2 regions of the Kosakonia sp. N21 genome follow, and region 1 is predicted to be linked to the other one. Evidence: predicted binding sites of a transcription regulator. Region 1 holds the regulator's gene; the other holds the start of a gene.

Region 1 (5,796 bases):
ATTCAGCGCTTCGCTCGTCGCAACCGTTGTGCTGTTCTGGATGCTGCGCAGATAGGTAATATCCTGCGGGTCAACCGCAGTGCTGACAATCGCATGCGCGTAGGCTTTGGTGACAAAAGCCACGGAGAGCACATCGTTTGGAATACTGACAGCAATGCCTGCAGCCGCTTTCGCCCGCGCGGTTTTCCCGTCCAGGAAGGTCAGTTCATCCGCCAGATCTTTGGCCGCGCTCTGGAATTGCCCCACGGTGCCCACAGGGTTAGCAAGAAATTGCGCGGCGGTCAGGTTATCAACGACATCGCGATAGTTGTCGATTTTGTCGCTGATATTGTCGATTTCATCGCGCAGATTGTCCTTATCGGTAATTTGCGCCTGCACGCTTGGCAGGATAACGGTGATATCGTCTTCCGGCTTTGCTTTCGCCAGCAGCGCCGGGTTAATGAGGACTCCGCTGCCATAGTTTGCAGAGGCAACACCGGTTCCCCCCATTGCATCATTACGTGCTTCCGCCCAGGTATTGGCTGCTCCCGCCTGATTTGCCACAACGAAGGAGACAGCTATCGCGACCACCGAAAATTTGAGATTTTTTTTCACAGTATGCGTCTCGTAGTCAGAATGAGTTTTTTTAAGCCTGTTTAGTATTTGCTAAACAGGAAGGCTCTATTGCTGCGAATAACATAGGAAAAAGTAGCTAAATCTCCTGAACGAAAAATAATCGAACAGAAGTGATTTTTGTGATTGATGACACTAATTATTTATAGAAGACGCTGATGAGTTCGTGGATATATCGGCGAAAAAGAGATCCCAGGACGCGATCTCGGCGTTTCGCGCCGGACATGGTAAAGTACGGGTTTATTGCTTCCCCGAAACAGAGAACGCCAATGGATAAGACCACTTCGCAAGAGATGTTAGTGCAGGCTGAAAAGCTGTGCGCGCAGCGCAATGTGCGCCTGACTCCCCAGCGTCTTGAAGTGCTGCGATTACTCAGTCTGCAGCAAGGGGCGATCAGCGCTTACGATCTGCTCGATTTATTACGCGTCAGCGAGCCGCAGGCTAAGCCGCCAACGGTATACCGCGCGCTGGATTTCCTGCTGGAGCAAGGGTTTGTTCATAAGGTGGAGTCCACCAACAGCTATGTGCTGTGCCATTTATTTGATCAACCGACGCACACCTCAGCCATGTTTATTTGCGATCGCTGCGGGTCAGTGAAAGAAGAACAAGCGGAAGGCGTGGAAGATATCATGCACGCGCTGGCGGCGAAGATGGGTTTTGCCCTGCGTCATAACGTGATTGAAGCACACGGTTTATGCGCCGCGTGTGTGGAAGTGGAATCCTGCCGTCATCACGAGCACTGCCATCACGATCACAGTATTCTGGTAAAGAAAAAACCCCGCTAGTGGTCATATCACCCCCCAAATTTCATGTCGGGTAAGGCAGCAAACGTACGAACGCCGGGAGCATACATCAGTATGCGCCCCGGATGAGAAAGTGCAGCTAACGTAGATAAAACGTGAAAGATAAAGGGATAAAGGGAGGGTACATCCGTGTACCGTTCGGGCAGAACCTTTCAGAGGGTCAACACTTGAGGGTGAGTGTCGGCTACCAGCGGTAATCGTTACGGCTTTCCCAATCCGTAACTTCCTTTTCCGCCTGATCTTTTGCGTAACCATAACGCTCCTGGATTTTACCCACCAGCTGGTCACGTTTCCCTTCGATGACGGTCATATCGTCATCGGTCAACTTGCCCCATTTCTCTTTCACAGTACCTTTAAACTGCTTCCAGTTACCGCCGATTTCGTCTTTGTTCATCGTTGACTCCTTATCGTTCGGTTAAAAGTTACGTTCCTGTTGCGCTGAACGTACTGATTATTGTAGTCAGTAATACTGCAATTTGTTTTACATTCGGAATCTTTAACCATTTACGATAAAAAAAACCGTATTAACGAGACGAAAGAAAGAGGAGTGAACCAGCAATACTAGGGGAAAAGAGGGGCTGTCAGGAGGGGTCAACACCGGAAAACCAGGTGCCATTGCGCCAGTGACGACGCCATACCCACGCTAAAGTCAGCCCACGCAGCGCCAGGAACACCACCAGCGACAACCACAGACCATGGTTGCCCAGCGTGGGCACCGTCAACAGCGTCAGGGCAAACCCGCACGCAGCAACCGCCATGCTGTTACGCATTTCCGCACCGCGCGTCGCACCCACAAACATGCCATCCAGCAAATAACACCACACGCCCACCACCGGCAGGATCACTTGCCAGATAAGATAGTGCCCGGCCATGTTTTGCAGGGCTGGCAGCGAGGTGAGCAGCGCGATAATTGACTCCCCGGCCAGCGCATATACCGCCGAGAACACCAGCGCCACCAGACCTGCCTGGCGGCACGCCGCGTGCCAGATGAGCTTAAGCTGAGTGTCGTCACGCGCGCCATAAGCGTGCCCGGAATGGGCTTCCACTGCATAAGCGAACCCGTCCAGCGCGTAGGCAGTGAACGTCAGAAACATCATCAGCACCGCATTCGCCGCCACGGTTTCGCCGCCAAGACGCGCGCCGAACACGGTTATCGAACCAAAGCAGAGCTGTAGCAATAACGAGCGCAGCATGATGTCCCGATTAAGCGCCAGCAAGCGCCCAAGTCCACCGCGCCAGGCCGTCTTCAGCACCGGGAAGGTGATACCGCGCATAACCAGCACACGTCGCGCCATCAGCAGACCGAGCACAAAGGTCGCGTACTCCGCCACCACCGTTGCCAGTGCTGCCCCCTGGACATTCATGCCCAGCCCCATCACCAGCCAGACATCAAGCACAATATTGAGAACGTTACCCACTACCAGCAGGATCACCGGTGCGCGGGCATACTGCACACCCAGCAGCCAACCCAGCAGCACCAGGTTGCCGAGCGATGCGGGAGCGCTTAGCCAGCGGATATCAAGAAAGCGCCGCGCCTGCTCCAACACCGCAGCGCTGCCGCCAGTAATGTGCAACGCCAGATCGATAAGCGGCGCGCGCAACAGTGTAATCAGCACACCCGCACCCAGCGCCAGCAGCAGTGGCTGTACCAACGCCCGGGCCAGCGCGTGCGCATTTTTCGCGCCGTATGCCTGGGCCGTCAGCCCGGTGGTGCTCATCCGCAGGAACAGCAGCAGCATAAACAGGAAGCTGGTCGCGGTCGCGCCGATGGCCACACCGCCCAGATAGACCGCACTATCCAGATGCCCGACCACAGCCGTATCCACCAGTCCCAGCAACGGGACAGTGATATTGGAGAAGATCATTGGCAGGGCAAGTCGCCACAGCGCTTTGTCGGATGCAGTCAGCAGCGGCATAGCAGTGTCAGAATCGATCGGGGAAAGGGATTAACGCTGCGGAGCGTAAAACAGCGCCGCAGCGAATAAGGGAGGCGTTACAGCCACTCGCCATTGCGAATGACACCTACCGCCAGCCCTTCAATGGTGAAGTTTTGATCGCGCAGATCAACAACAATCGGGGAAAACTCATTGTTTTCCGGTAACAGTTCAACGGTGTTGCCCTGTTTTTTCAGACGTTTAACGGTAACTTCGTCTTCAATACGCGCCACAACCACCTGGCCGTTGCGCACGTCCTGCGTTTTATGCACCGCGAGCAGGTCGCCGTCCATAATGCCGATGTCTTTCATCGACATCCCGCTAACGCGCAGCAGGAAATCCGCATGCGGTTTGAAGAGCGCAGGATCGACCTGGTAATGCCCTTCGATATGCTGCTGCGCCAGCAGCGGCTCACCGGCGGCGACACGACCGATCAGCGGCAGCCCGAGATCGTCTTCTTCTTCGAGCAGCAAGCGAAGACCGCGGGATGCGCCGGATACGATTTCGATAACCCCTTTGCGCGCCAGCGCTTTGAGGTGTTCTTCAGCCGCATTTGGGGAACGGAACCCCAATTGTTGCGCGATTTCCGCACGCGTCGGCGGCATACCTGTTTGGGAGATGCGATCGCGGATAAGATCGAACACCTCTTGCTGCCTGGCCGTTAATGCTTTCATTCCGCCCCCTGGGTGTATATACAGTTATGCTGTGAGTATATACAGTTAAAGGTGATTTTGGAACCAAATTTAAGCAAAAAACCAGGGCGTTATCGAATTCTGGAATCGTTATCGAAAATGCGACCAGAGCAATGAGATCCAGGTAAACAGCGCCAGCAGGATAGACATCAGCACCGCTGCCGACCCCATATCCTTCGCTCGCCCGGAAAGCTCATGAAATTCCGCGCCAATCCGATCCACCACGGCTTCAATTGCGCTGTTGAGGATTTCAACGATCATGACCAGCGAAACCGAACCAATCAGCAGCACGCGCGTGATGGGCTCCACATCAAGCCAGCAGGCAATAATAATGGCCAGCACGACCGCGACGGCCTCCTGGCGAAACGCCGCTTCATTTATCCATGCGGCGCGAACGCCTTTCCAGGAATAGCCCGCCGCTTTAATGATCCGGGTTAATCCAGTGGTATTATTGGCCATGAAAAAGAACCTTTTTATCTAATGAGCATCAATGTCTATGTAAGCATGCAGAGGTACAACAGAAATTATGCGCGCTTTCTGATATTCTTGCGGCGCAATGGCACTATTAACCAGAGGCTTTACATCCTTTATGTCCGGCTGGCCACGAATTTACTACAAATTACTGAATTTACCATTAAGCGTGCTGGTAAAAAGTAAATCGATCCCCGCAGAACCTGCACAGGAACTGGGTCTCGATACCTCACGTCCCATCATGTATGTGCTGCCTTACAACTCCAAGGCAGACTTGATGACGCTGCGCGCTCAGTGTCTGGCGCATGAGCTGCCAGACCCACTGGAACCGCTGGAAATCGACGGCGCACTGCTACCGCGTTACGTGTTTATCCACGGCGGGCCGCGTGTATTTACCTATTACACGCCAAAAGAAGAATCCATCAAACTGTTCCATGATTACCTGGATCTCCACCGCAGTCATCCGGATTTGGATGTGCAAATGGTGCCGGTATCGGTGATGTTTGGTCGCTCCCCCGGGCGTGAGAAGGGCGAAGTCAACCCGCCTTTACGCATGCTCAACGGCATTCAGAAATTCTTCGCTGTTTCCTGGCTTGGCCGCGACAGCTTCGTGCGTTTTTCGCCGCCGGTTTCATTGCGTCGCATGGCGACAGAACACGGCACAGACAAAATCATCGCGCAGAAACTGGCGCGCGTCGCGCGTATGCACTTCGCCCGTCAGCGCCTTGCCGCAGTTGGCCCGCGCCTGCCTGCGCGCCAGGATCTGTTTAATAAGCTGCTCTCATCCAAAGCGATTGCCAGAGCTGTCGAAGATGAGGCGCGCAGCAAAAAAATCTCCCACGATAAGGCGCAGCAAAACGCCATTGCGCTGATGGAAGAGATTGCAGCGAACTTCTCGTACGAGATGATCCGCTTGACCGACCGCATCCTTGGCTTCACCTGGAACCGTCTCTATCAGGGCATTAATGTGCACAACGCCGAGCGCGTGCGCCAGTTGGCCCATGATGGTCACGAGATTGTCTATGTGCCCTGCCACCGCAGCCATATGGACTACCTGCTGCTGTCGTACGTACTGTATCACCAGGGGCTGGTGCCGCCACATATCGCCGCAGGCATTAACCTGAATTTCTGGCCCGCCGGGCCGATTTTCCGCCGTCTGGGCGCGTTCTTTATTCGCCGTACTTTTAAAGGCAATAAGCTCTATTCCACTGTGTTTCGTGAATATCTGGGCGAGCTGTTCAGCCGCGGTTATTCCGTCGAATATTTTGTCGAGGGCGGCCGTTC
Region 2 (5,796 bases), on a different contig from region 1:
GGGGGAAAGCCATGACGCATAACGTTACTCCAAAAACCTCTCGCGTGGAATTACGTAAGACCCTTACGCTGATTCCGGTTGTAATGATGGGCCTGGCCTATATGCAGCCGATGACGCTGTTCGATACGTTCGGTATCGTCTCTGGCCTGACCGATGGCCACGTGGCGACCGCGTATGCGTTTGCACTTATCGCTATCCTCTTTACTGCGCTGAGCTACGGTAAGCTGGTGCGCCGCTTCCCGTCAGCGGGCTCCGCTTATACCTATGCGCAGAAATCCATCTCCCCGGCCGTGGGCTTTATGGTCGGCTGGTCATCGCTGCTGGACTATCTGTTCATGCCGATGATCAACATCCTGCTGGCAAAAATTTATTTCGAAGCGCTGGTGCCTTCCGTTCCGTCGTGGATCTTTGTGGTCGCGCTGGTGGCCTTTATGACCATCTCCAACCTGCGCAGCATCAAGACCGTGGCAAACTTCAACACCCTGATCGTGATTTTGCAGATGGGGATTGTTGCGGTGATCGTTGGCCTGATTATCTACGGTGTGTCACACGGTGAAGGCGCAGGTACGCTGGTAAGCTCGCGTCCGTTCTGGTCTGAAGGCGCACATGTCGTGCCGATGATCACCGGGGCGACAATTCTGTGCTTCTCGTTCCTCGGCTTTGATGGCATCTCTTCCCTTTCTGAAGAGACGAAAGATGCAGAACGCGTGATCCCGCGCGCCATCTTCCTGACTGCGCTGCTCGGCGGAGTGGTGTTTATCGCCGCGTCTTACTTCCTGCAACTCTACTTCCCGGACATTTCACGCTTTAAAGATCCGGACGCATCCCAGCCGGAAATCATGCTGTACGTGGCCGGTAAAACCTTCCAGTGGGGCGTGCTGATTTTCTCCAGCGTGACCGTACTGGCATCCGGTATGGCGGCGCATGCGGGCGTTTCCCGTCTGATGTATGTGATGGGCCGCGACGGCGTTTTCCCGACCCGTTTCTTCGGCTATGTGCATCCGAAATGGCGCACACCGGCGTGGAACGTGCTGCTGGTTGGCGCGATTGCGCTGCTGGCGATCCGTTTCGACCTGGTCACCGCAACGGCGCTGATTAACTTCGGTGCGCTGGTGGCGTTCACCTTCGTGAACCTGTCGGTGATTTCCCAGTTCTGGATCCGCGAAAAACGTAACAAAACGCTGAAAGATCACTTCAACTACCTGGTGTTGCCGGTATGCGGTGCGCTGACCGTGGGTGCGTTGTGGGTGAACCTGGAGCAGAGTTCGATGATCCTCGGCCTTATCTGGGGCGCGATTGGTCTGGTTTACCTGGCTTGCGTAACCCGCAGCTTCCGTAACCCGGTGCCGCAGTACGAAGATATCGCGCAGTAAGTTTCACTCTGTTGCACATAAAAACCGGAGGTCATGCCTCCGGTTTTTTTATGCCTGTCTGTCAGGAGAATAGCCTCACACGATCTCTTCGGCGTATTGCCACAGCGCTTTCAGCAGCGCCTGTTTTTCGCTGTCGCCATCGTGCTGCTGGAACAGCGCCTGTAGCTGGTCGGCGTACTGTTGCAGGTACTCAGGGGTAAAGACATTGCGCCGGTGCTGAAGCCAGCGCTGCTGCTCGTTTTCATCCAGCGTGCCAGGGAAATTACGCGCACGGTAGTTAAACAGCAGCTTCTCAATGCGGTTATCGGCGAAGGTGATATCCAGCGCGGGCAGATTGCGCGGATCGGTTTCCAGCAGAATTTTCATTGCCGCGCGATCGGCGTCGCTGAAAAAGCCGTTGTAGATCTGCGCATCAACGTTTTCTGAAGGCGTAAAAGGTTCGGCCTCGGCGAAAATCGCCACCACTTTTTCCCGCACCTGCGGGTTATCACGCAAGAGTTGTAGATTATCGAGACACTGCTGGCGATTGATGCCCAGCCGTTCCGCATCCTGTGGACGCAACGTATTGGCCTGCGCCAGAACAGGGCACTTGTTCAGATGCACCAGTTTCACCGGCACGGCGGCGTTATCGCCCAGCCCGGCTTTCGGCGTGTAGAGCCGTTCGCGCAGCGCGTCGGCATCCAGCTCCAGCAGTGGCGACATATCGCCCGCCAGGTCGACCATGATCACCGCATTACGGTTTTCCGGGTGCCAGGCCAGCGGCGCAACCCAACTGGTATTGCCGCGCCACGCGCCAAACATGCCAGAGACATGCACCAGCGGCTTCATTTGCGGCACATCAACCAGCGCCGCCAGCTTCTGCTTGTTGCGGTGGCTGAACAGATAATCGAATAACTTAGGCTGTTTCGCTTTGACCAGCTGCGCCATGGCAATGGTGGCATAGACGTCGGCCATCGCATCATGCGCATTGCTGTGTTCAATGCCGTTGGCTTTGGTCAGATGTTCAAGGCGGAAGCTCGGCAGGCCATCCTCATTTTCCGGCCAGACAATGCCGTCCGGGCGCAGCGCATAGCAGGCGCGCATCACATCCAGCAAGTCCCAGCGCGAGTTGTTGTTCTGCCAGCTCCACGCATAGGGATCGTAGAAGTTGCGATAGAAAATGTTGCGCGTGACCTCATCGTCAAAGCGCACATTGTTGTAACCGAGCACGCAGGTTTTCGGCACGGTAAACAGGTCATGAATACGTTTGGCAAAAGCGGCTTCATTGTCGCCTCTGGCGCGGGCTGTCTGCGGAGTGATACCGGTTATCAATACCGCTTCCGGCTGCGGCAGATAGTCGTCGGCGGGTTTACAGTAGAACACCTCCGGCTCGCCGATAATGTTGAAATCCGCATCGGTGCGGATGGCGGCGAACTGCGCCGGACGATCCAGCGCCGGGCTGGTGCCGAACGTTTCGTAATCGTGAAAGAGAAAAGTGGGTGTTGCGGTGGAATCAGACACCAGAAGCTCATCCTGTCAGTAAATATGCCGTCTATGGTAAACCATCCCGCGCAGTGTGCCGAAGAAAAACCCGCGCAGATCCCGTGCAGCTTCGCAAAAACAGGGGCTTAAATCTGATGTGTGTCACATTTTATTGCAATTTAAGCAGGTAACGACACACGAAGTTCCGTAAAAAGAACGGCGATTTTAGATGCTTATGAGGATATTTCATTGAAACGCCGTTTGTTTGCTGCTTCTTTGCTGGCGGTCTGTGTTAACAGCGCCCTGGCCGACGACTTACCTTTTGCCCCGCAGCCTCCGGCGATTCAGGCCGGTTCCTGGGTATTGATGGACTACACCACCGGGCAAATCTTAACGGCGGGCAATGAACATCAGCAGCGTAACCCGGCGAGTCTGACCAAACTGATGACCGGCTACGTGGTGGACCGGGCGATTGATAGCCACCGCATCAGCGCTGACGATGTTGTCACCGTGGGCCATGATGCCTGGGCGAAAGGCAACCCGGTGTTTGACGGATCTTCTTTGATGTTCCTGAAACCCGGTGACCGCCTGACGGTGCGCGACCTGAGCCGTGGTCTGATTGTGGATTCCGGCAACGATGCCTGTGTGGCGCTGGCGGATCATGTTGCGGGTGGGCAGCCGCAGTTTGTCACCATGATGAATGACTACGTGCAGAAACTGAATCTGCGCGACACCCACTTTGAAACCGTACACGGGCTGGACGCCCCAGGCCAGCACAGTTCGGCCTACGATCTGGCGGTGCTTTCTCGCGCCATCATTCACGGTGAGCCGGATTTTTATCATATGTACAGTGAAAAAAGCCTGACCTGGAACGGCATCACGCAGCAAAACCGTAATGGTCTGCTGTGGGATAAGACGCTGAATGTTGACGGTCTGAAGACCGGGCATACCTCCGGCGCGGGGTTTAACCTGATTGCCTCCAGCACCGACGGCGAGCGCCGTTTGATTGCGGTGATCATGGGCGCCGATAGCCCGAAAGGCCGCGAAGATCAGGCGCGCAAGCTGTTGCACTGGGGCCAGCAAAATTTCGACACTGTCGAAGTGCTGCGTAATGGCAAAAAAGTGGGCAGCGAACGGGTCTGGTACGGCGATAAAGAGCAGGTGGATGTCGGTACCGATCAGGATTTCTGGATGGTGCTACCGAAAGCGGAACTGGCGAACATCAAAGCCAAATACGTACTGGACAAGAAAGAGCTGGACGCTCCGCTGGCGGCGCATCAGCGGGTGGGGGAGATCCAGCTTTACGACCGTGATCAGGTGGTGGCTCACTGGCCGCTGGTGACGCTGGATAGCGTCGGCAAAGGCGGCTGGTTCTCCCGTTTAAGCGATTACCTGCACCATAAATCCTGACGACGCGCGGGCAGAGTGGCGAGGGTGCGAGTCTGCTCGCATAATTGAACTGGCCTGCGTGGCACTCCTCTACGGAGTAGCTATACTGTATGTCTAAACAGTAATCGTAGGGGGGGCAGCATGGGCTACAACGTTAATCAGCTTGAAAAACGCCGTATCGCCGGTTTCCATCTGGTGGGGCCGTGGGATGAAAAGGTTAAGCAGGGTTTTCAACAGTTGTTGATGTGGGTGGAAAATAATCAGATCCAGCCGCTGGAGTGGGTGTGCGTCTATTACGATAACCCGGACGAAGTGCCGCCGGAAAAACTGCGCTGCGACGTGGCCATTACTGTCGACAGTGCGTTCCAGGTTCCGGCTAACAGCGAAGGGGTGATCACCACTGAAATACCTGGTGGGCAGTATGCAGTCGCCCATGCCCGCGTTTACAACGAAGAGTTTGAACAGTGCTGGGATCTGTTTTTCGATGAGTTGCTGAGCGACCAGTCGTTGCAGATTGCCGCCGGTCCCTGTTTTGAAGTCTACCAGAACGACGGGCAAAGCGACGGTTACTGGGACATCGACATGCATATCCCGGTGGAACCGAAAGTACTTTAAGCGGTCATGCGGTGAAAAAGAGGCGGTCGCGCGCGTTTGCCCGCCTCTTTTTTGTTTTAAAAAGTGACTTCCGCCACAGAAATATCGCTACAATTGCGCCTTCGTCGTTTGAATGTGGAGAGCGGCTGTGCGTCGCGACAAATCACTTAGCCCGTTTGAAATTCGTCTCTACCGCCACTATCGCATCGTACACGGTGCGCGCGTGACGCTGGCGTTTATCCTGACGTTTCTGATAATCCGGCTATTGAGCGTACCGGAAGGGACCTGGCCGCTCATTACGCTGGTGGTGCTGATGGGGCCGATCTCCTTTTGGGGCAACGTGGTTCCGCGTGCCTTTGAGCGCATCGGCGGGACTATCTTTGGCGCGGCATTGGGGCTGATTGCGCTCAAGCTGGAACTGATTTCTTTGCCGCTGATGCTGCTATGGTGCGCGGCGGCGATGTTTCTCTGCGGCTGGCTGGCGCTGGGTAAAAAACCGTATCAGGCCTTGTTGATTGGCATTACGCTGTCGGTGGTGGTGGGTGCACCAGCCGGGGATATGCACACGGCACTCTGGCGCAGCGGCGATGTGATCATCGGTTCACTGCTGGCCATGCTGTTTACCGGTATCTGGCCGCAGCGCGCGTTTTTGCACTGGCGCATCCAGATGGCGGGGTTTGTCACCGCGTTTAACCGCGTCTACCAGGCCGGGTTTTCCCGCAACCTGGTGGAGCGCCCGCGGCTGGAAAAACATCTGCAAAAAATTCTCAGCGACGTCGTAAAAATGCGCGGCCTGATAACCCCGGCCTGCAAAGAGACGCACATTCAGAAAGCGATTTTCGAAGCTATCCAGACCGTCAGCCGCAATATGGTGTGCATGCTGGAGCTGCAAATTAATGCGCACTGGAGCTCCCGCGCCAGCCATTTCGTGATGATTAACGCCAACACATTACGGGAAACGCAACAGATGACCCAGCAG

What was found. Region 1 encodes LexA, which represses DNA repair genes until DNA is damaged. Its sites were predicted from a motif close to TNCTGTATGTACATACAGNA; they were not measured.
Region 2: a site for LexA is predicted at 4,328-4,347, ahead of sbmC (DNA gyrase inhibitor SbmC). Genes of this name have one in related genera too.

What each region holds. Positions count from the first base shown of each region.
Region 1 covers NZ_JBOBHR010000003.1:44,100-49,895, reverse strand. Annotated here, with positions in the region: gene ACQ3G7_RS07355 (conjugal transfer protein TraF) at 1-594, opposite strand, end outside; gene zur (zinc uptake transcriptional repressor Zur) at 882-1,397, shown strand; gene ACQ3G7_RS07345 (CsbD family protein) at 1,600-1,809, opposite strand; gene dinF (MATE family efflux transporter DinF) at 1,997-3,331, opposite strand; gene lexA (transcriptional repressor LexA) at 3,409-4,023, opposite strand; gene ACQ3G7_RS07330 (diacylglycerol kinase) at 4,132-4,500, opposite strand; gene plsB (glycerol-3-phosphate 1-O-acyltransferase PlsB) at 4,631-5,796, shown strand, end outside.
Region 2 covers NZ_JBOBHR010000001.1:625,725-631,520, forward strand. Annotated here, with positions in the region: gene ACQ3G7_RS02795 (APC family permease) at 12-1,373, shown strand; gene sbcB (exodeoxyribonuclease I) at 1,449-2,873, opposite strand; gene dacD (serine-type D-Ala-D-Ala carboxypeptidase DacD) at 3,084-4,244, shown strand; gene sbmC (DNA gyrase inhibitor SbmC) at 4,365-4,838, shown strand; gene ACQ3G7_RS02815 (FUSC family protein) at 4,966-5,796, shown strand, end outside.